Regions from separate parts of the Megasphaera sueciensis genome, predicted to be linked through region 1. Evidence: riboswitches for the same ligand, from Rfam matches in the RefSeq annotation. Region 1 holds a riboswitch; each other region holds the start of a gene.
The links. A riboswitch is a leader RNA that binds a small molecule or an ion and turns the genes downstream of it on or off. The one in region 1 is predicted to bind S-adenosylmethionine.
Positions count from the first base shown of each region.

Region 1 (5,205 bases):
TGAAAGCAGATTACGCAAACGAATAATAAGTATGTTTAATGAGATAAAAGCTGTTCCTGATGAAGAACGTCTTTTGCAGGAAGTTGCCATGTATGCGGATAAGGTTGATTTTACGGAAGAAGTTGTGCGATTTCGCAGTCATGTGGTACAATTAAGGAGAATTTTAGAAGAAAATGGCGATATAGGACGGCAATTAGATTTTCTTATTCAAGAATTAAATAGAGAAACCAATACCATTGGTTCGAAGGCTGCTGATTTAGATGTCACAGAATATGTTTTGCAATTGAAAAATGAAATTGAAAAAATCAGAGAACAAATTCAAAATATTGAGTGATGGTGAGAATATGAATTTCAATCTTTTAAATATCGGTTTTGGAAATATGGTCGTGGCAAATAAGGTAGTTGCTATTATTAGTCCCGAATCGGCACCGATAAAACGAATGGTGCAGGAATCGAGAGAACATAATATGCTGATAGATGCCACCTTTGGCCGTAAAACTCGTTCCGTATTGATGATGGATAACGGGCAAATCATTTTATCCGCTATTCAGCCGGAAACAATTTCGCATCGTATTCTTACCGTTGGGAACGAAAACGAAGCAGTATACAATGATGATGAAGAAAGGAAGTAATGACATGAACGATCCCGGATTACTCATCGTTGTGTCGGGACCTTCGGGAGCTGGAAAGGGAACTATTTGCGATGCTTTGCGAAAGCGTTTTTCGAACATCTATTATTCTATTTCCATGACGACCAGAGAACCGCGTAATGGGGAAGTGGATGGAACAAATTATTTTTTTACGGACAATTTTCATTTTGAAGAATTGGTTCATACAGATTCTTTTTTAGAATATGCGCAGGTATATGAGCATTATTACGGAACGCCTAAAGAATACGTGTTTAATATGCTCCAGCAAGGAAAGAATGTTATGCTGGAAATAGATATTCAAGGTGCAATGCAGATAAAAAAGAAATATCCTAAGGCAGTGTTTATTTACGTTATTCCGCCTTCCTTGGATATTTTGGCTAACCGTTTGAAAAGCCGTCATACCGATTCGGCAAATGTTATTGCCGGACGATTGGCTAAAGTAAAAAATGAGTTAGAATGGTTATCAGAGTATGAATATGTAGTTATTAATGATGTATTAGAATTGGCTGTTGAACGCGCTGCTGCGATTATTGTGGCGGAACAGTGCAAAGTTTCCCGTAATCATCATTTAATAACTTCCATTCATGCACAATTTGAAGATTAGGAGTGATATGTTATGTTAATTAAACCGACCTTAGAATCTCTAATGACAAAAGTAGATAGCAAATATACATTGGTAACATTGGCGGCTAAACGCGCGCGTGAGTTAAATGACGGTGATGCACCACTTGTGGATACAAAATCCGAAAAGGTTGTATCTATTGCTATGGAAGAGATTGATGAAGGTAAAATTACATATAAAGCCCCGAAAAGCGGCATAAAATAAAAGTTGGTGATTCCGATGTTATTAAATAATAAGAAGGTTATTCTCGCTGTTTGTGGGGGTATTGCGGCATTTAAGGCCGCTGAAATTGCCAGTTTATTGTGTAAACGAGGCGCGGAAGTCAAATGTATCATGACTGAAAATGCGGCAAAATTTATTACCCCTCTGACATTACGTGAAATAACAGGTAATCCTGTTACTGTATCTATGTGGAACGAAGTAACTAATTGGCATGTTGAACATATCGCGTTGGCATCTTGGGCAGATGTGTTTCTTATCGCACCGGCTACGGCTAATTGCATTGGAAAAATTGCCGGTGGCATTGCTGACGATATGCTTACCACTACGGTAATGGCTACTAAGGCTCCTGTTGTCATTGCGCCGGCTATGAATACAAATATGTATTTAAATCCGATTGTTCAACACAATATGGAAAAGTTAAAAAAATATGGGTATTCCATTATTACACCTGATGCAGGATTATTAGCTTGTGGTGTTACAGGAATCGGTCGTCTTCCTCAACCTGTTTCCCTTGTTGATTATATTGAAATGAAAGCTTGCTGTACTGCACAGTTAAAAGGGAAAAAGGTAATTGTAACTGCCGGTGGAACGCGGGAGGCAATCGATCCGGTGCGATTTATTGGAAACCATTCCAGCGGCCGTATGGGCTTTGCCATTGCCAAAGCCGCTGTATTGGCCGGCGCTGATGTAACCTTAATAGCTGGAGTTACAAGTTTAGAAACACCACTAGGTGTAAAGCGCGTTGATGTTGTCAGTACAAGAGATATGAAACAAGCGGTAGATTCGCTATATGATGACACCGATATTGTTATAAAAGCAGCCGCTGTTGCTGATTATCGTGTTCAAACCCCAGCCAAAGATAAAATTAAAAAATCAGAAGATACATTAGTATTATCAATGGAAAAAAATCCTGATATATTGTATGAACTGGGACAACGTAAAAAAAATCAGATACTTGTCGGATTTGCTGCGGAAACAACAAATGTGATTCACTATGGAATGGAGAAATTGAAGAAAAAAAATCTGGACATGCTTGTTGCAAACGATGTAAGTGCTGCTGGTGCAGGATTTAAAGTAAACACAAATGTTGCAACATTGCTATTTCCTGATGGAATGAGCGAAAAGTTTGATATAATGGATAAATTTGATTTGGCTGCTATTATTATTGATCGTGTTACAAAAATAATCAATAAATCTTAAGAAAAGGTCTTGCAATATTATCGTATATCATTTAAAATAATAAATTGAAATGAATATTGCCATCAAGAGACGACGGAGGGATTGGCCCGATGATGCCGCAGCAACCTTTCAGCTAATGAAAACGGTGCTAAATCCAACAGTGCAAACTGGAAGATGGGTATGAAAATAACCCCTCTTTTACAGAGGGATTTTTTTTAGGAGGAAAATAATAATGACAAAAAATCGCGAATTTTTTACATCTGAATCTGTTACAGAAGGTCATCCTGATAAAATGGCTGACCAAATTTCAGATAGCATTCTTGATGCTATTTTGGAAAAAGATAAAAATGCCCGTGTTGCTTGTGAAACTTTGGTTACCACTGGAATGGTACATGTGGTTGGTGAAATTTCAACTACATGTTATGTTGACATTCCGCATATTGTCCGGGAAACGATTCGCGGCATTGGGTATACCCGAGCTAAATATGGTTTTGATTGTGATACTTGCGGTGTATTGGTTTCACTTGACGAACAGTCACCGGATATTGCCATGGGTGTTGATAAAGCCAGGGAAGTAAAAGACGGTGATAGTGATGCATTCGATGCAATTGGAGCCGGTGATCAAGGAATGATGTTTGGATACGCTACCAATGAGACAGATGACTATATGCCGCTGCCTATTTCTTTGGCACATCGGTTAGCCCGTCGGCTGTCCAAGGTCCGCAAAGATGGTACATTGTCGTATCTTCGCCCCGATGGCAAAACGCAAGTGACTGTCGAATATGATAATGGCCGGCCAGTACGCATTGATACGATTGTAATTTCTGCACAGCATAGTCCTGAAATTACACGGGAACAAATTGAAAAAGATTTACTGGAATATGTCATCAAACCGGAACTTGCAGATGGATTATTTGATGACAAAACAAAATTGTTCATTAATCCAACAGGACGGTTTGTTATCGGCGGACCTCAGGGAGATTCAGGACTTACCGGTCGTAAGATTATTGTTGATACCTACGGAGGTATGGCTCGGCATGGCGGCGGTGCGTTTTCGGGTAAGGATCCTACGAAGGTGGACCGTTCAGCTGCTTATGCAGCTCGTTATGTAGCCAAAAATGTTGTGGCAGCAGGATTAGCTGATAAATGTGAAATCCAGCTTGCGTATGCCATCGGAGTAGCTAACCCGGTATCCATTCATGTGGAAACTTTTGGTACAGGTAAAGTCGAAACTGATGTAATTGAAACTCTTATAAAAAAACATTTTGATCTTCGTCCAGCGGGTATTATTGAAATGCTTGATTTACAACGACCCATATACAAACAAACAGCTGCATATGGACATTTTGGTCGTAATGACTTGGATCTTCCATGGGAAAAAACAGATAAAGCAGAAATGCTTCGGAAAGAAGCCAATTTATAATAGTACAAAGTTTGTTTATTTTGCGTTATAATATAGGTGCGCATAAATTATCAAAGAGAGACATTTATGTCTCTCTTTTTTTTTGACAGGAGTATATCATTATGATTGCAGAAGTAATCATCAATATAACCGCTAAAAGACTGCAAAAAACATTTTCCTATATCATTCCTGAAGAACTTTTCGTTCATGTGGGGACCCGCGTGTTAGTTCCTTTTGGTCATCGCCAAGAAGAAGGTGTTATTGTAGCTCTTCACCAAGACTATCCTGTACAACATGAGTATGTATTAAAACCAATTATTTCGGTCTTGTCCGTACAAGCGGGATTTCAAGAAGAAATGATCGCTACTGCTTTGTGGATCAGTGACTATTATTTATGCAGTATATCCGATTCACTGCGTTTGTTTATGATTGAAAAGAAAGGAATCGTTGCCCATACGTATGTGTCTGTCGAAAATAAAGATATGCTTTTGCTGATGGGAGGAAAAAACATATGGGAACATCTCAAAAATAAGAAGAATGTAGATAAAAAAACATTATGCAACCAATTTAGTCAAACATTTATTGAAAAACTTATTGAAAAACATGTTTTGAAAGAAGAAAAACAGTTACAAAATAAAATTGCTGATAAAACAGAGAAATGGTTGTATTTTGCAGAGGATGACCATCAATGTATATTAAAAAATCGTAAGAAGCAAATGCAATTATTGGCGGAATTAAAGGAAAAAGAAGCTGCTCCCATTTCCTTTTGGATCCAAAAGGGTTATAGCCGAGACATTATACAGCATTTGGTTCAAACGAAACTAGCGGTTATTAATATTAAATTAAAGCAGACTGTAGATTTAACAGAAAAAGAGACAGCGGATAAACCGTGGCAGCTTACACCCGAACAGAAGCATGCGGTCACTGTAATTAAAAATGATACCCACGGGTATACTTATGTATTGCACGGTGTTACGGGCAGCGGAAAAACTGAAATATATATGAATTTAGCCGAAAATGTTATTGCTCAAGGCAAACAAATTATTGTTCTTGTGCCTGAAATAGCTTTGACAGGACAAATTGTGCGAAGATTTATACGTCGTTTCGGAAATGATATTGTTGTTATGCAC
Region 1 is NZ_CP116939.1:709,733-714,937, reverse strand. It holds gene NXG62_RS03430 (YicC/YloC family endoribonuclease) at 1-334, shown strand, start outside; gene remA (extracellular matrix/biofilm regulator RemA) at 345-632, shown strand; gene gmk (guanylate kinase) at 637-1,254, shown strand; gene rpoZ (DNA-directed RNA polymerase subunit omega) at 1,267-1,476, shown strand; gene coaBC (bifunctional phosphopantothenoylcysteine decarboxylase/phosphopantothenate--cysteine ligase CoaBC) at 1,492-2,694, shown strand; SAM riboswitch class I at 2,751-2,854, shown strand; gene metK (methionine adenosyltransferase) at 2,906-4,096, shown strand; gene priA (primosomal protein N') at 4,198-5,205, shown strand, end outside.

Region 2 (5,205 bases), 1.2 Mb from region 1:
GCCTAAGCTATCTAATCCGTCAAGTAAAATATTTTTTTTATGTGTATATAAAGCTAATAAATCGTCATAATACTGTTGTGAAAATTTAAATCCAATGTAGGCAGCTTCTTGAAGCGGACTAGCAGCACCTACTGTTAAGAAATCATGTATTTTTCTTGCTCCTTCAATAATTGAAGACGGTGCCGTAATGTGTCCCAAACGCCAACCTGTAATGGAGTATGTTTTTGAGAGTGAACTACATGTTAATGTGCGTTCATACATGCCTGGTAAAGAAGCAAAGTATGTGTGAACATTTGGTTTATATACGATATGTTCATATACTTCATCGGTAATTACATAAGTATCATATTTATCGGCTAGAGTAGCTATATATTCTAATTCTTTTCTTGTAAATACTTTTCCGCAGGGATTAGAAGGATTGCATAGAATGAGAGCTTTAGGATGTTGTTGAAACGCGGCCTCTAATTCATCGGGATTAAAGGTGAATTCTGGTGGGTTTAAAGATACATAAATTGGTTCAGCACCAGAAAGTATAGTATCTGCTCCATAATTTTCGTAAAAAGGAGAGAATATAATTACTTTTTCTCCTGGATTCACAAGAGTCATAATTGCAACCATCATAGCTTCCGTACTGCCACAAGTAACAACAATTTCAGAGTTTGGGTCAATAGTACGACCCAACAGACGAGACCGATATTCTGCTAAAGCATCTCGAAAATTTTGAGCGCCCCAGGTTATAGCATATTGATGAGGACCGTTGTGAGCAACTTCCGCTAATCGATCTAAAATAGGTTTTGGAGGTTGAAAATCAGGAAATCCCTGTGATAAATTAATGGCATTATATGTTGCCGAAATGCGTGTCATACGACGAATGACAGAATCTGTAAATAACGATATTTTTTTAGATAATTCTTGCATATAGATTCCCTCTTTGTTTTGTATTATGTAGTGTGATTGCTATAATTTATATACCTTGGCGATTTGTTACGTTATCAAAATTCATAAGAGTCACTCCTTTTTGGTTATGCCAGTGCTTGTTTTAAGTCGGCGATCAAGTCGTTTACATTTTCTAAACCGACAGAAAGACGCAATAATTTTTCGTTGATGCCTTTGGCAAAGCATTCTTCTTTGGGAACATCGCAGTGTGTTTGCAGCAGCGGATAGGTGATCAATGATTCCGTACCGCCCAGACTTTCTGCAAACAGAATCAGTTTGACCCGTTGCAGAAGATTCACAGCCGTTTCTTCGGTATCTACTTCAAAGGAAATCATGCCGCCGAAGCCGGTTGTCTGCTTGGTATTGATTTCATAGCGGGGAGAGGAAGCTATCCCGGGATAATATATTTTCCGTATAGCCGGCTGCTTACTCAGCCATTTAGCGATGCGCAGTGCAGAGGCGGCATGGCGGTCCATCCGCAGCGGCAATGTTTTCAGACCGCGGCTGACGACCCAACAGTCGAAGGGAGATAGACAGGCGCCGATCGTTTTATGGAGAAAATGCAGCCGTTCGGCCTGTTCTTTATGAGCGGTGACAAGAAATCCTGCTAATACATCGTTATGTCCGGCCAGATATTTTGTGCCGCTGTGGACGACGATATCGGCACCTAAGGTAAGCGGTTTTTGAAAATAGGGAGTTAGGAAGGTATTATCGACGATGACCAGAATATGGTATTTATGGGCTAACTCGCAAATGGATTTAATATCGGTAATCTGCATCGTCGGGTTGGAAGGTGTCTCTACGTAAATCGCCCGGGTGTTTTTTTGGATAGCCTCTTTGACTGCATGCAAATCGCCGGTATCGAGGGCCGTAAAGGACAAGCCGTTCTTCTGGGAAATCTCATTGAAAATACGGATGGAACCTCCATATAAGTCGGCCGAATAGATGATGTGGTCGCCGGGCTTGAACAGTTCCAAGACGCAGGAAATAGCGGCCATGCCGGAAGAAAAAGCTAACGCGTCACACCCTTGTTCCAGCAAGGCCATGGTTTTTTCCAACTGTTCCCGCGTGGGATTTTGGGAACGGATATAGTCATAGCCGGTGCTTTGTTTGACGCCGGGATGAGCGAACGCCGTGGATAAATAAATAGGAGTTGTTACGCTCCCTGTTGAATCGGGATGATAGCCGCCGTGAATGCAATCTGTTTCAAATCTCATAGAATAAATGCCTCCTTAATAAAATGGACAATAAAAAAGACGCCATGGCAGATGGCGTCGCAAAAAAGCGGGTGCGTGTTCATCTGCCGGATAAAATCCGCTGGAATTGGCACCTTCCCGTATGGGGGTTGCCGCAGCGTCATAGGGCCAGTCCCTCAGCTGCTCTGGATGAAAGAGTCGTATTGTATTATAAAAAATCATAACACAATATTAAGTTGTGTGAAGCATTATGATAGTCAAATTTTTTAAGTACCTCATAGTGCAGATCTCCTTGTGGGAACAAAAGAATGTAATAAAAAAAACGTCATCGACGGATGACGTAAATACAAAGGTATATACTAATATCATCGGTCAGGAAGAAATCCTGCTGGAATTGGCACCTTCCTATCAAGGAGGTTGCCGCAGCGTCATAGGGCCAGTCCCTCAGCTGCTCTGGATGAATATGTAATTGTGGTTATCAGACTACACTATTGCAATCAATTTGTCAAGAGGAAAAATCAAGAATAAAAAAAACAAGAATTCTCTTGACAAACAATTGAATAACGTGTACCATATCGGTAAACATTGAAAATGCAATGACCAAAACAAGTACACGTATATTTATGTCCTACAGAAAACGCGAGCCATCGGCTGAGAGCTTGCGGGAAACATAAGTGCGATGGAATGCCTTTGGGAGCAGACCGACCGAAAATAGTAGGCCGGATCCGGTTGCCGCCGTTAATGGAAATAGTTGCAGCGAGTGCTGTAAACAGAGTGGAACCACGGACCACCGTCTCTGTATAAGGAGATGGTGTTTTTTTGCGTGTTAAATACTAAATTTGGCCGCGTTTTGTTTTCAGTGTATCCATCATTCACAAAATAGGAGGAATAGGAGAGGTGATGAAATAGCATAGCTATAAAATATACAAAAAAAGTATACATTAATAATGCGATGATCAAAACAAGTACACATACATAGGCTTTTTACAGAGAACGCAGATCAATGGCTGAAAATTTGCGAAAATGACTAGTATGGGGAATGCCTTTGAGAGCAGAACAGCTGAATTTTAGTAGGCTGTGTCCGGTGCCGCCGTTATCGGTTTTGAGATACAGCACAAGTATATATGTGTTGTAAACAGAGTGGAATCGCGGCCATCGTCTCTGTACAGGGGACGATATTTTTTTATCTAAAATTAAAAGGAGATGTTCGTATGTCACAAACAAAAAAAGAATTAGTATTAGCAGCACTTGATAACAAACCGGTGGATCGTGTTCCCGTTGGATTTTGGTTCCATATTTTACCGATACCTACTGTTCACAGTGCCAATGCTTTTAAAAATCCGCAATTAGCTAAACTTGTTTTGGCTGGAGAAGAAGAATATTTAGATACCGCAAAACCTGACTTTGCTAAAATTATGACGGATGGTTTTTTTACATATCAGCAGGATGTATTATCAAAAGTAAAAACTATTGATGATTTAAAAGGACTTCAGCCTCTTCCTGAACATGATAGATGGTTTACTGATCAGATTGCATATGCAAAAAAATTAAGTAATCGTTACAGCAATGAAATTTTATTATTTTATAATGTCTTTTGTGCTGCAACAACATTAAAATTTATGTTGCCGGATGGCGATACTAGTTTAACGACACTTATTCAAGAAAATGAAGAAGTAGTAAAGCGTGCACTGGATATTATTAGTGATGATTTGGCGGTTTTATCTCAGCGAATTATAAAAGAAGCCGGCATTACTGGAATTTATTTGAGTTTGCAAAATATTAAGGGACTTAATCGTGAAGCGTATGAACGTATTTTGACGCCGGGGGAAAAGAAAATTTTATCGGCGGCAAATCGTGCCAGCGCATATAATATTCTCCATATCTGCGGCTATTTGGGCCACCGCAATGATTTATCCTGGTATACAGAGTATGATGTTAAGGCGATTAACTGGGCGGCTCATATTGAAGAAGTTTCTCTCGAAGAGGGGAAAAAACTTTTTGGTGGACGTGCCGTTATCGGTGGCTTTGGCAATACAGAAAACGATATATTATATAATGGCAGCAAAAATGCTGTGGAAGCAGAAACAGAGCGCATTATTCGTGGAGCTGGGAAAACAGGAGTAATCTTGGGAGCTGATTGCACGGTCCCGCCTGATATTTCCAGAGATCGATTGGAATGGGTGCGTCAGAAGGCGGCGGTTTTATAATATAAGGGAGGAATCGACAATGAATATAAAAAAACTGGGAAAAGAAATGTTAGCGGTGTTATTAATCGGGACGGCAGCAATTACGTTAGCAGCATGCGGTAAGAGTGATACGAAGGAAACAGTAGCTGGAGCTGATGGTGCGAAAAAAGTAATAACCGTTGCTCATACCAATTATTATGTGCCGTATGATTATGTAAATGATAAAGGAGAATCGGATGGATTTGAAGTTGCTGTAATGAAAGAGGTAGCTAAAAAATTGCCGCAATATGAATTTAAGTTTGTCCCGACCTCTGATGATGATTTGTTAATTGGTGTTGAATCTGGGAAATATACGGTAGGGACTAAAGGAATATGGAAAACACCGGCACGTGAAAAAAAATATATTTTCCCGAAAAATTATATAGGTGCCAGTGTGATTGGACTGGTTATACGTAAGGATACGGCAGATAAAATTAAAGATATGGAATCCTTTGCGGCATATAGCGGAAAGTTAGTTCCTATTGCACCGCAGAATGCGCAATATGCGGTAGTGGAAGAATATAATAAATCACATCCGGATAAGCAAATTAAATTGGTACCGTCAGAAGCTTTTAAGGTATCTGATGCCTATACATGGGTGATGGAAGGCCGGTATGATGCCTATTTTGAAGTGGAACTAAATTATAAAAATAACGTTCTTAACGAGAATGGGTCATACCATCAATTTGCCGATAACGTGTCATATATACGGTACAAGGGAATTCCAACATACCCATTGTTTAATAAAAAGGAACAAAAATTTGCTGATGAATATGATAAAGCCATAGAAGAACTACGGGCAGAAGGAAAAATTACCGAATTGGAAAATAAATATTTCGGCGAAAGTT
Region 2 is NZ_CP116939.1:2,448,771-2,453,975, forward strand. It holds gene NXG62_RS11800 (pyridoxal phosphate-dependent aminotransferase) at 1-918, opposite strand, end outside; gene NXG62_RS11805 (trans-sulfuration enzyme family protein) at 1,023-2,153, opposite strand; SAM riboswitch class I at 2,230-2,328, opposite strand; SAM riboswitch class I at 2,495-2,596, opposite strand; T-box leader at 3,076-3,298, shown strand; gene NXG62_RS11810 (uroporphyrinogen decarboxylase family protein) at 3,344-4,339, shown strand; gene NXG62_RS11815 (transporter substrate-binding domain-containing protein) at 4,359-5,205, shown strand, end outside.
Region 2: it holds a riboswitch for S-adenosylmethionine, as region 1 does, so the genes downstream of both, NXG62_RS11805 (trans-sulfuration enzyme family protein) here and metK (methionine adenosyltransferase) in region 1, are expected to answer to the same signal.

Region 3 (5,205 bases), 1.1 Mb from region 1:
ACAGAAACAAGTAGTATAAAACAACTAATACTTTCACCTAAATACTGTTATCATGTAAAATCACAACTGTCTCTTTACGTATTGTCCATAAAATAGATAAAACTATAATATAAAAAAGCCTATAAGCCTATAGCAGTATCGGCAATTCTTAAAAAATAAGGTACAGCCAACATTGTTTAACATATCTACCATCCGGCAGGCTTTGGCAATAACGTCCAAGTCTATTAAAAATCTTGCAATTTTCCTTACTTAAATTATTCTGTTGAAATAAATTCCGTTGAGATTATGCTTATATTATACAATTTCATTGTTAATTTTACAATAACGCTATGCATTTTATTCATCTATTTTATTGTTAAATTCACATTATAACTATGTGTTTTATTTATAGGATAAGCATATCTTATGTAATAATGCCACATTTTAGTAAAAACTTATACAAAATGTGGTTTTATGAATAATAAAAAAAGTTTCTCCGGACAGATAAAAAAAAAGAAATCCTTTTCATATATTACAATAACGCATTTTACGAACGCAAACTTTGTGATTTTTTTAACATATAATTTCCTATTCAAATTTAAACTCAGCAACTTGTATAAAAATATATTAAAAATCGGCAACGCATTTTCTCTAAGGAAATATACGCTGCCGATAAAATCATACATACTACCATTTATAAAAAGATGCCACACAAAATCCTAGCATAACAATAAGAATAAGCATATTCAACAATGTAAAACCACTATATGCAAGCCATCCGGCAGCTATAACCGTAAGCACCGTAAATAAAGCCTTCTTCTTCATGAAAATACCGCCCCCGCTTTTAATATTCCAGCAAAAATGTCTTGAAAAACTGTTTTGATCCCGGCAATGCATCAACCGGAATTCTTTCATTAACCTGATGAGCCCCACCCCAGCGATGATCCACCAAAAACCCATCAAAGCGGAATACGCGCCGGACAACAGGTGTATAATAATGTGTATCCGTAGCTCCCAGCATAAGAAACGGAACAAGAATAATGTTCTTCCCATAAAGCGTATGAAGTACCCTTTCTACCGTTCTATAATCATCACTATCCGGCGTCGAGGTAGGCATGGGATCTTCTCCTGAAACATGGCGCAGCCGGACTCCTTCAGGCAAAAATTGCTGTAAATATTGCATGACCGATTCTATGGTATCTCCCTGCAATATGCGGCAGCTCATTGTCATCCCTACATGGGAAGGAAGGACATTCGGCTGATTGCTGGCCTGCGCCATTGTAAATGCAAAAGTGGTATGAAGCATAGCATCTAGTTCAGGATCCTGACGTGCCAGTGCACACAACTCCTCCCAATATTTTTTCGGCTCTTGATAAATTCTTTTTTTATCTCCATCTTCAACTGCCGCGGCTGCTTTAAGCTGTGCTTCTGCCAATGGAATCAATCGATACGGATACGGATGTGCTTCAATATCTACAATTGCTTTAGCCACTGCGCCCAAAGCGGTTCCCAATCCAGGTTTGCTGGCATGCCCCCCCGCGGAATCTTTATAAATTTCAATATTAACACAAGCTTTTTCACCTAACCCGATCCGTGCAACAAGCTTATTGTCTTTGCCACGGACAATAGAACCACCTTCGTCAAAGGTACAGCCAATCGTCACACCTTCCGTTTGCAGATTTTGGCATAATAAACGTGCACCATCCGGACCATCAGCCCGATAAATCTCTTCCCCAAATCCCAAGGAAATATATAAATCATACGGTGGACGCCAACCAGAAGCAAATACATCTTCTACCGCTTCCATCTCTGCGGCAAGCAAATGCTTGCAATCTGTTGTACCACGACCGTATACGCAGTCATCCACTAATTCTCCTGAAAAAGGATCATATGTCCACTGCGCTAAATCACCAACCTCCACCACATCTTGATGCGCCATAAGCATAAGCGGTTCTTTTACCGGATTATCTGCCTTAAAACAAAATTGCAATCCTGCTTCGCCTATTTCCGTCAATCGAAATTCACGATAAATCGTTGGATAAAATTTCTGCAGCCACTGATGCAGTTTGCCAAATTCCCGCCAATCAACTTTATTGCCATATTCATTGGATATGGTAGCGCATTGAATTATTTTTTGAAAATGCGCTGTCATTTTTTTATCTTTCGTAACCTTCATGTCATGCACCTCGAATACTTAGATTGATTTCCTTTTTATTCTACCACGCCGGAACAAGAACACCCGCAAATTCCTTGTCAATATAATCTTTTACTGCCTGTGATTGAAATGCTTTAACAAATTTTTTATAAGCCGGGTTGTCTTTATCTGCTTCGCGGGCAGCGATAATATTAACATACGGACTCGTATTATCTTCTACGGCAATACCATCTTTTTGACTGTTAAGACCGGCAGAAATAGCATAGCCTGCATTAATAACAGAGGCCGCTGTATCATCCAAGGAACGGGGAAGCTGTGCTGCTTCCAATTCAATAATACGAAGATGCTTAGGGTTATCCACAATATCTTGAACGGTTACCTTCGTTGGTTCTTTTCCCTTTGTCAGCGTTATCCATCCTTGTTTCTGCAACAGCAACAACGCCCGTCCACCGTTCGATGGATCATTAGGAATAGCAATCGTCGCTCCATCGGGTATATCTCCAACGGTTTTATATTTATGGGAGTATAACCCTAACGGAGCTAAATAGGTTTGTCCTATACTAACTAAATGTGTACCATTTTTTTCATTAAAAGCATCTAAAAAAGGTTTATGCTGAAAAGAATTTAAGTCAATATCTCCACTGGCCAATGCCTGATCTGGTGTTACATAATCGGAAAAAGTTTTTACATGCACCGTCAAGCCTTCTTTAGCTGCTTCTTTTGTTACCAAGTCCATGATTTGTTCACTGGCACCCGGTGTAACACCAACAGTAATTTCCTTTTTTTCCTGCGAAGCAGAGCTACTTTGATTTCCACATCCTGCAAACAAGCTTGCCGCAGTAAACAGCGCAAGCGCAACAAGTACAATTTTTTTACATCTCATTTTCATCTCTCCTTAATAAAATTAACAAAAAAATCTTCGTCAAAAAAGACGAAGATTAATAACGTAATCGATCATCTTTCGAAATATTTCGCTGGAATTGGCACCTTTCCTTACGGAAGGTTGCCGCAGTGTCATAGGGCCAATCCCTCAACTGCTCTGGATGATATCGTTATGAAATTGTTGTTGCTATTCTAACATGCCGCTCCTTGTGCTGTCAATACAAAATTACCGTCTCTTATTGTACTGCTTTATATACCATAGAAATGATATCGCCATAGCTTACGGTCTTAAAATCATCTGTAACAAAGGTATTAAGTTGTCCTGGTACATTCGGTTCGTGAATCCGATTGGTTAAAAGAATAATGCATAAATTATATTTAGGATCAATGACAATATCCGTTCCCGTCCACCCCGTATGCGCTATAGCCTGAGAACTAGCATAAGAACCAAACTCCCATTCCTGATTTTGTAAACAATTTACATTCCACCCCAATGCAAATCGGGTATTGCGAGGGCGCATGTAGTCATCTATAACGTGAGGACTGCAAAGTGTGTAATTGCCATATCCCCCCTTGTTAAGTATAAGCTGTGCCAAAACAGCCAAATCTTCAGCCCGTGAAAACAAACCCGCATGACCGGATACTCCTTTCATGGAGTACCATGCTTTTTCATCCTGTACCTGTCCCTGTAAAGTGCCTGTACGTATCCCGGGAAAAGTTACCATTCCCCAACGCGTATTGCCACAAGGTTCCGTAGCAGCACAATCTTCTGGCTTAAATCCTTTACACAGCGGATTAAACAATGTATGGGTCAACCCTAATGGCCGATAAATCACATTCTCCGTATATGTATCCAGTCTTTGCTTTGTAATTTTTTCTATTACCGCACAAAGAATCATATAATCCGTGTCACTATACTGTATCTTCGTCCCCGTAGGATAAGAAAGCGGAATAGTATCTAAAAGTTTTAATGTCTTATCTCTATTCAAAGAATAAAAAGCGCCTGCCTGGGGTTTATAAAAACATATTTCCGGAGAAAAACCAGCTGTATGATCCATAAGATCACAAAGGCGGATTTTCTCACGACCATCACTGGTAAACTTAGGTAAATACGTCGATACCAAATCATCAGGACGAACTTTCCCCTCTCCTGTAAGCCTCATAAAAGCAAAAATCGCAGCATATATTTTCGTATTAGAAGCAATATCAAACAGGGTATCCACAGTCATAAGTTGACGCTTTTTTTCGGGGAGCAGTTGTTTTTGATCATACATTTTTGCCCAGCCATATGCTGTTTCTTTTATAATTTTTCCATCTTTTGCCACAAGCAGAACTGCTCCGGGAAATCCTCGTTTAACATCGTTTTCTATCACTGAATCAATACCTTGCAACTGCTTTCCCATACCATTGGAAGAAGGTGGGATTTCTTTGGTTAGAACCGGATAATGCTGCATTGCTTGCGGCGTAATATCCTTCGCAAATGCAGGCATCGTCAACATCATAATAAAAATGATAACTTGAAATAGGTTGCGTCTCACAGCAATGCCTCCTTTCCTACCATATTATATCATGTTAAGTATATACTCATACTAAAGCTTTTTTATTTTCAACAAAAATACAGGTAAAAAAGTGAACTCAATAAGGGATCCCTTTTCCGGAGTCCTTTATTGGGTTCGCTTTTTTGTGTAGGAAGATGTTGCCTACATAATGAATTTTACAAAAATCTTTTATATTTAGAAGAAGAAATTAAAGGTTGACTGCCAGCTATTATTTAGCTTATCTCCATCAATATATTTAATGCGGTCATATGTCAAGGTCCATTGTACATTACGCCATGGTACATAGACAAAATCAGCCCGCCATGCATTGATACCGTCCAGTGCATTTTGCCAATTACCATCCACATCCGTCGTAAGCGGAACCCAACTAAAAGCACCTCGATTCCACAAACCGGCTACACCGCTTGGCAAATGTCGATAGGAAATTCCCCATCCCCAATCTCCTTGTTTAAACGGATTGACCATATTCGTGTATAAGGCCGGCATATAATTTGTTGCCTTGTATTTAGATTGAAGAGCAATAAAATAACCATTTTGTTTGCCAGAGGCATGTCCGTAAGCATAATTGCTGGGATTAGCATTATTATGTGCATATTCAAAGGATAGTGCCAATTTTGGTGTAATTTCAAT
Region 3 is NZ_CP116939.1:1,782,946-1,788,150, forward strand. It holds gene NXG62_RS08565 (hypothetical protein) at 667-804, opposite strand; gene NXG62_RS08570 (M20/M25/M40 family metallo-hydrolase) at 824-2,155, opposite strand; gene NXG62_RS08575 (MetQ/NlpA family ABC transporter substrate-binding protein) at 2,196-3,017, opposite strand; SAM riboswitch class I at 3,086-3,184, opposite strand; gene pbp4b (penicillin binding protein PBP4B) at 3,253-4,554, opposite strand; gene NXG62_RS08585 (S-layer homology domain-containing protein) at 4,750-5,205, opposite strand, start outside.
Region 3: it holds a riboswitch for S-adenosylmethionine, as region 1 does, so the genes downstream of both, NXG62_RS08575 (MetQ/NlpA family ABC transporter substrate-binding protein) here and metK (methionine adenosyltransferase) in region 1, are expected to answer to the same signal.

Region 4 (5,205 bases), 950 kb from region 1:
ATTAGTTTGAGTTAAAAATTCAAAAGAAAAGGTCGCGGATAGATAGGAGTATAGCCAATGAAACATTTGAAAATAGCGTATAGTTTTGATGTACAATATTATTTTGTAGACAGTGATCGGGAAATAGTCCCTATTGAACAGACCGATTTCACCGATATTGCCGTTGCCGTGGTATCGGATCAAGACTTTGATTATATTGATAAGATTGACGCTGCCGGTTTTGGAGTACCTATTATGGTGATTATGCCGGGAGGAGAAAAGATGCCTTCCCAGTATGTGGATAAGGTAGATTGTGTAATTACAGAAGAGATGGTTAATAAGAGCCGATGCATTGAGATGGCGGAACGCTTGGCAAGTAATTATGAACAACATGTGCTGCCTCCCTTTTTTGCAGATCTTGTGGATTATGTCAGTGAAAAAAATAATCCGTTTGATTGTCCGGGACACCAAGACGGAGAATTTTTTAAAAAACATCCGGCAGGGCGATATTTATATGATTTTTATGGCCCCCATATTTTCCAATCGGATATTTGCAATGCTGATGTTACATTAGGAGATTTGCTGATTCACGAAGGGCCGGCACTAGAAGCACAAGATTTTGCGGCAGAAGTATTTCATGCTGATAAGACATATTTTGTCCTGAACGGAACGTCTTCTTCGAATAAAGTTGTGACTAATGCGCTTTTGACCCCGGGAGATCTTGTGCTTTATGATCGCAATAACCACAAATCTGTAGCATTGGGAGCGTTGGTACAGGCGGGAGCGACACCGGTATATTTAGAAACGGCGCGTAATCCCTACGGATTTATTGGCGGTATTGACGACCATTGTTTTAACGAAATGTATCTCAGAAAACTGGCAGCTGAAAGAAATCCGGAAAAAGCGAAACAAAAACGTCCTTTCCGTTTGGCTGTTATTCAGCTGGGAACATATGATGGCACACTGTATAATGCACGATATGTGGTGGATAAAATCGGGCCTCTCTGCGATTATATTCTCTTTGATTCTGCCTGGGTAGGATATGAACAGTTTATCCCCATGTTGCGGGACTGCAGCCCTTTGTTATTGCATTTAACACCGGAGGACCCGGGTATTATGGTGACGCAGTCTGTTCACAAGCAACAAGCCGGTTTTTCACAGGCTTCCCAGATCCACAAAAAAGATAGTCATATTAGTGATCAAGAACGGTATTGCAATCATAAGCGTTTTAATAATTCTTTTATGGCGAATGCCTCGACGAGTCCGTTTTATCCGATGTTTGCAACTATTGCTGTCAATGCAAAAATCCATTCGGGCGATGCGGGACGTAAAATGTGGAGGGATTGTGTTAAGATGGGCATCAAAGTCCGTAAAGATATTTTGCGGCGCTGTGAATATATTAAACCTTTCATATCTCCTATTGTACATGGAAAGCGCTGGCAGGATGGGGATACGGAGGCGATGGTTGATGATTTGGCTTACTTTTCCTTTGAGCCAGGAGCTAAGTGGCATGCTTTTGAGGGATATGGACCCGGGCAATATCTAGTGGATCCTTGTAAGCTTTTACTTACCACTCCGGGAATCAATCCGGAAACAGGACAGTATGAAGAATTTGGCATTCATGCTAATATTTTAGCAACTTATTTGCGTGGGAATGGCGTTATTCCAGAGAAATGTGATCTTAATTCTATTTTATTCTTGTTGACGCCGGCAGAAAATAAAAATAAACTACGTTTCCTCACATCACAACTTGTACGTTTTGAACGCTTTATTGAAAAGGATGTTCCTATGGAGGAAGTACTTCTTGGTGTGTATAATTTGCATCCGGCACGTTATGCAGGATATCATATACGGCAGCTTTGTCAGGAAATGCATGATTTTTATAAGGACCGCAATGTTAAAGATTTGCAAAAGAAATTATTTCGCCGGGAATATTTTCCGGAATATGTTATGAATCCGCAAGCGGCACAATATGCTTTTATTCGCGGACAAAGCGAACTTGTACCATTATCTGAGATAGAGGGGCGTATTGCGCTTGAAGGAGCCCTCCCGTATCCACCAGGGGTCCTCTGCGTTGTACCTGGAGAACGTTGGTCACAAACTGCTGTGCAGTATTTTCAAACACTGGAAGAAAGTATCAATATTCTTCCAGGCTTTGCTTCGGAAATTCAAGGCGTATACCTTGAAAAAGAAGACACTAAAACAAAAGCTTACGGATATGTATTGACAGAAAAAGCGGAAAAAGATATATTAAAGAAATAAAAATAAAAGCCGTTCATTATATACAAACTAATGAACGGCTTTTATTTTTATTCAGGACAGACAGGAATCTTATCATTTTATAAAATAGATAGCATAGCATTATCAGAAACTGGGAAGAATAGCTCCCTTATATTTTTCTTCGATGAATTTTTTGACTTCCGGTGATTGCAATGCCTTTATCAGTTTTTGAATTTCGGGACGATTGATGTCTCCTTCACGGACCACGAGAATGTTGGCATATGGAGAATCTTTTGATTCCAGATATAATGCATCTTTTAAAGGATTAAGATTTGCTTCCATAGCGAAGTTTGTATTAATGACGGCAATATCTACATCACTTAAGGAACGGGGAATTTGTGCAGCGTCTAGCTCAACAAACTGAAGTTGTTTTGGATTATTTGTAATATCTTGTACTGTTGAAGTAATGTTATCTTTGTCTTTTAACGTAATAAGACCGGCTGATTGAAGTATGAGCAATGCCCGGCCGCCATTGGTTGGATCATTTGGAATCGCTACTTTGGCATTGTCGGGAAGGTTCTTTAAATCCGTGATTTTCTTTGAATATACACCCATCGGTTCCAAATGAACTTTGCAGGCTTCTTGAAGTTTTAGACCATGTTCGGCATCGAATTTGTCCAAGTATGGTTTATGTTGAAAAAAGTTAGCATCTAGTTCTTTGTCGGCAAGAGCCAAGTTGGGTTTTACATAGTCCGTGAATTCAACGATTTTTAGATTTACTCCTTCTTTTGCAAGTAATGGTTTGATTTCGTTGAGAATTTCACTGTGAGGTACCGGTGTAGCACCGACGGTGATGGTGACATTTTTGGAACCGTCTTTGTTGTTCTCGGGAGTGCTGCTGCCGCAGCCACTGGCAAGGAGCGCTAGTGACAAAAGAGTTGTAGCAGCTAGAAAAGTGAGTTTTTTAAATTGTTTCATGCATGATTCCTCCTAGGGGGATAGATTTGACACCGAGCTTTTTCCATAAAAATAACCTCTTTCCCAAAAGAGAAAGAGGCATGTAAAACGTATCTTTATCTCTCGGAATTTCTTCCGCAGGAATTGGCACCGTGTTATCGGTTGCCGGGCTTCATAGGGCCAGTCCCTCCGCCTCTCTGGATAAAAGCATCTGTAATTGTCTTATAAACGAGTATATCATGAAAAAATAAATTGTCAAGAAAAAAAATTTTTTGACATGGTTACTGTTTACAGGTACAATACGTAAGTATGGAAGACTGCGGATGCTCTTGAAAGGAGCTTCGCTATATGTTAAAAAAAGGTATGCAGATTGGATTATTATTATTCGGCATTTTCTTTGGTGCCGGAAATCTTATATTTCCCCCGTCCCTCGGCTTTCAAGCGGGGAATCAGTTTATGCCGGCCATTATTGGTTTTATTGTAACCGGAGTTGGCATGCCTGTTATTGCACTTATTGTGGGAACTTTTAATCCCGGTGGTTTCCGTGCGGAAATGAATCGTAAAATTTCACCGTTATTTTCTTTACTTATACTTTCTCTTATTTATTTATCTATTGGGCCGTTAATGGCGATACCTCGTACAGCAGCGACATCATTTTCCGTTGGCATTCTCCCTATTGTAGGTAATGGAACTTGGCAACTGGCTGCTTATACTATTCTGTATTTTGGATTGGCGTGGTGGCTGGCTATTACACCCTCTAAATTATTATCGCGCGTCGGTAAGGTGTTAACCCCGATTTTTGCAATTATGATTATTCTGCTTTTTACTTTGGGGCTGACCGTTTTTACGACGCCGGAATTGGCGATTCCCATCGGTAAATACGCCGAAGCAGCTTTTGGCAGTGGTTTTATCGAAGGGTACAATACAGTAGATACACTGGCATCTTTTGCTTTTTGTATTATTGCGTTGAATACGTTGAAGCAATTGGGTTTTAATTCAATGAAAGAATATTATACCAGCGTGTGGTCTGCCGGTATATCCGTGGCAGTGCTTATGTCGGTTTTATATATGGGACTGGGGTTCTTAGGAAATCATTTTCCTATTCCAGCAGCAGTGTACCATGATCCGGCGGTCAATATTGGTGCATATGTATTGACGCAGGCTTCGTATGAGCTGTTTGGCAGCATAGGTGTATGGTTTTTGGCGGTTATGGTAGTTATTACTTGTTTTACGACCTCCGTTGGACTTATTACATCTGTTGCAGAATTTTTTTCTCAGGAATTTCCCATTATATCATATAAACAGTATGTTACTATATGTTCTTTGGTAAGCTTGGCAGTGGCAAACTTGGGACTGAACCAAATTATTAAAGTGTCCCTGCCGATGCTGTTGTTCTTGTATCCTATTGCTATTTCTGTTGTGGTATTGATTATTGTCAATAAATTTGTACTATTGTCTCGTATAGGTATGAGATTAACCATAACCGTAGCAGCAGGTATTGCGGTAATTGATATATTGAATCAATTTGCTCACCTTGCGTGGGCACAATCTTTTATATCCATGCTGCCTTTGGGTACAAGCGGGCAAGGGTGGATTGTTCCGGTTATTGTTTGTGTTTTTCTTTCTCTTATACTGCCGCATAAGATCAGCGGTGATGTGGAAAAAGTCATAGATATTTAAAACTAAGGTGAGAGAGCTCCGTAGGTTTTCCAGTTAAAACTATTGACATACGTTAAAAATCAGGTATAATTATAAGTAACTTAAAATAAATCGATGAACGAAACGAGTACATACAAAACGACAGTTGCAGCGAGCCGATGACAGTGAGAGTTCGGTACAGGTCAATGAATGGAATGGATTCGGGAGATGCGGCCTGAACGGGAACAAGTAGGGCACGACGGTGTATTTCCACCGCTATCAAAGAAACGTGTATCGCTTAGGCCGTACATGTAAAGCCGGACTAATCATAGTCAATTGGGGTGGCACCGCGGAAGAATTATAAGCCTTTCGTCCCTTGCTTAATAAGCAAAGGATGAAAGGCTTTTTTTG
Region 4 is NZ_CP116939.1:1,658,074-1,663,278, reverse strand. It holds gene speC (ornithine decarboxylase) at 58-2,241, shown strand; gene NXG62_RS08020 (MetQ/NlpA family ABC transporter substrate-binding protein) at 2,344-3,177, opposite strand; SAM riboswitch class I at 3,270-3,364, opposite strand; gene brnQ (branched-chain amino acid transport system II carrier protein) at 3,505-4,836, shown strand; T-box leader at 4,921-5,174, shown strand.
Region 4: it holds a riboswitch for S-adenosylmethionine, as region 1 does, so the genes downstream of both, NXG62_RS08020 (MetQ/NlpA family ABC transporter substrate-binding protein) here and metK (methionine adenosyltransferase) in region 1, are expected to answer to the same signal.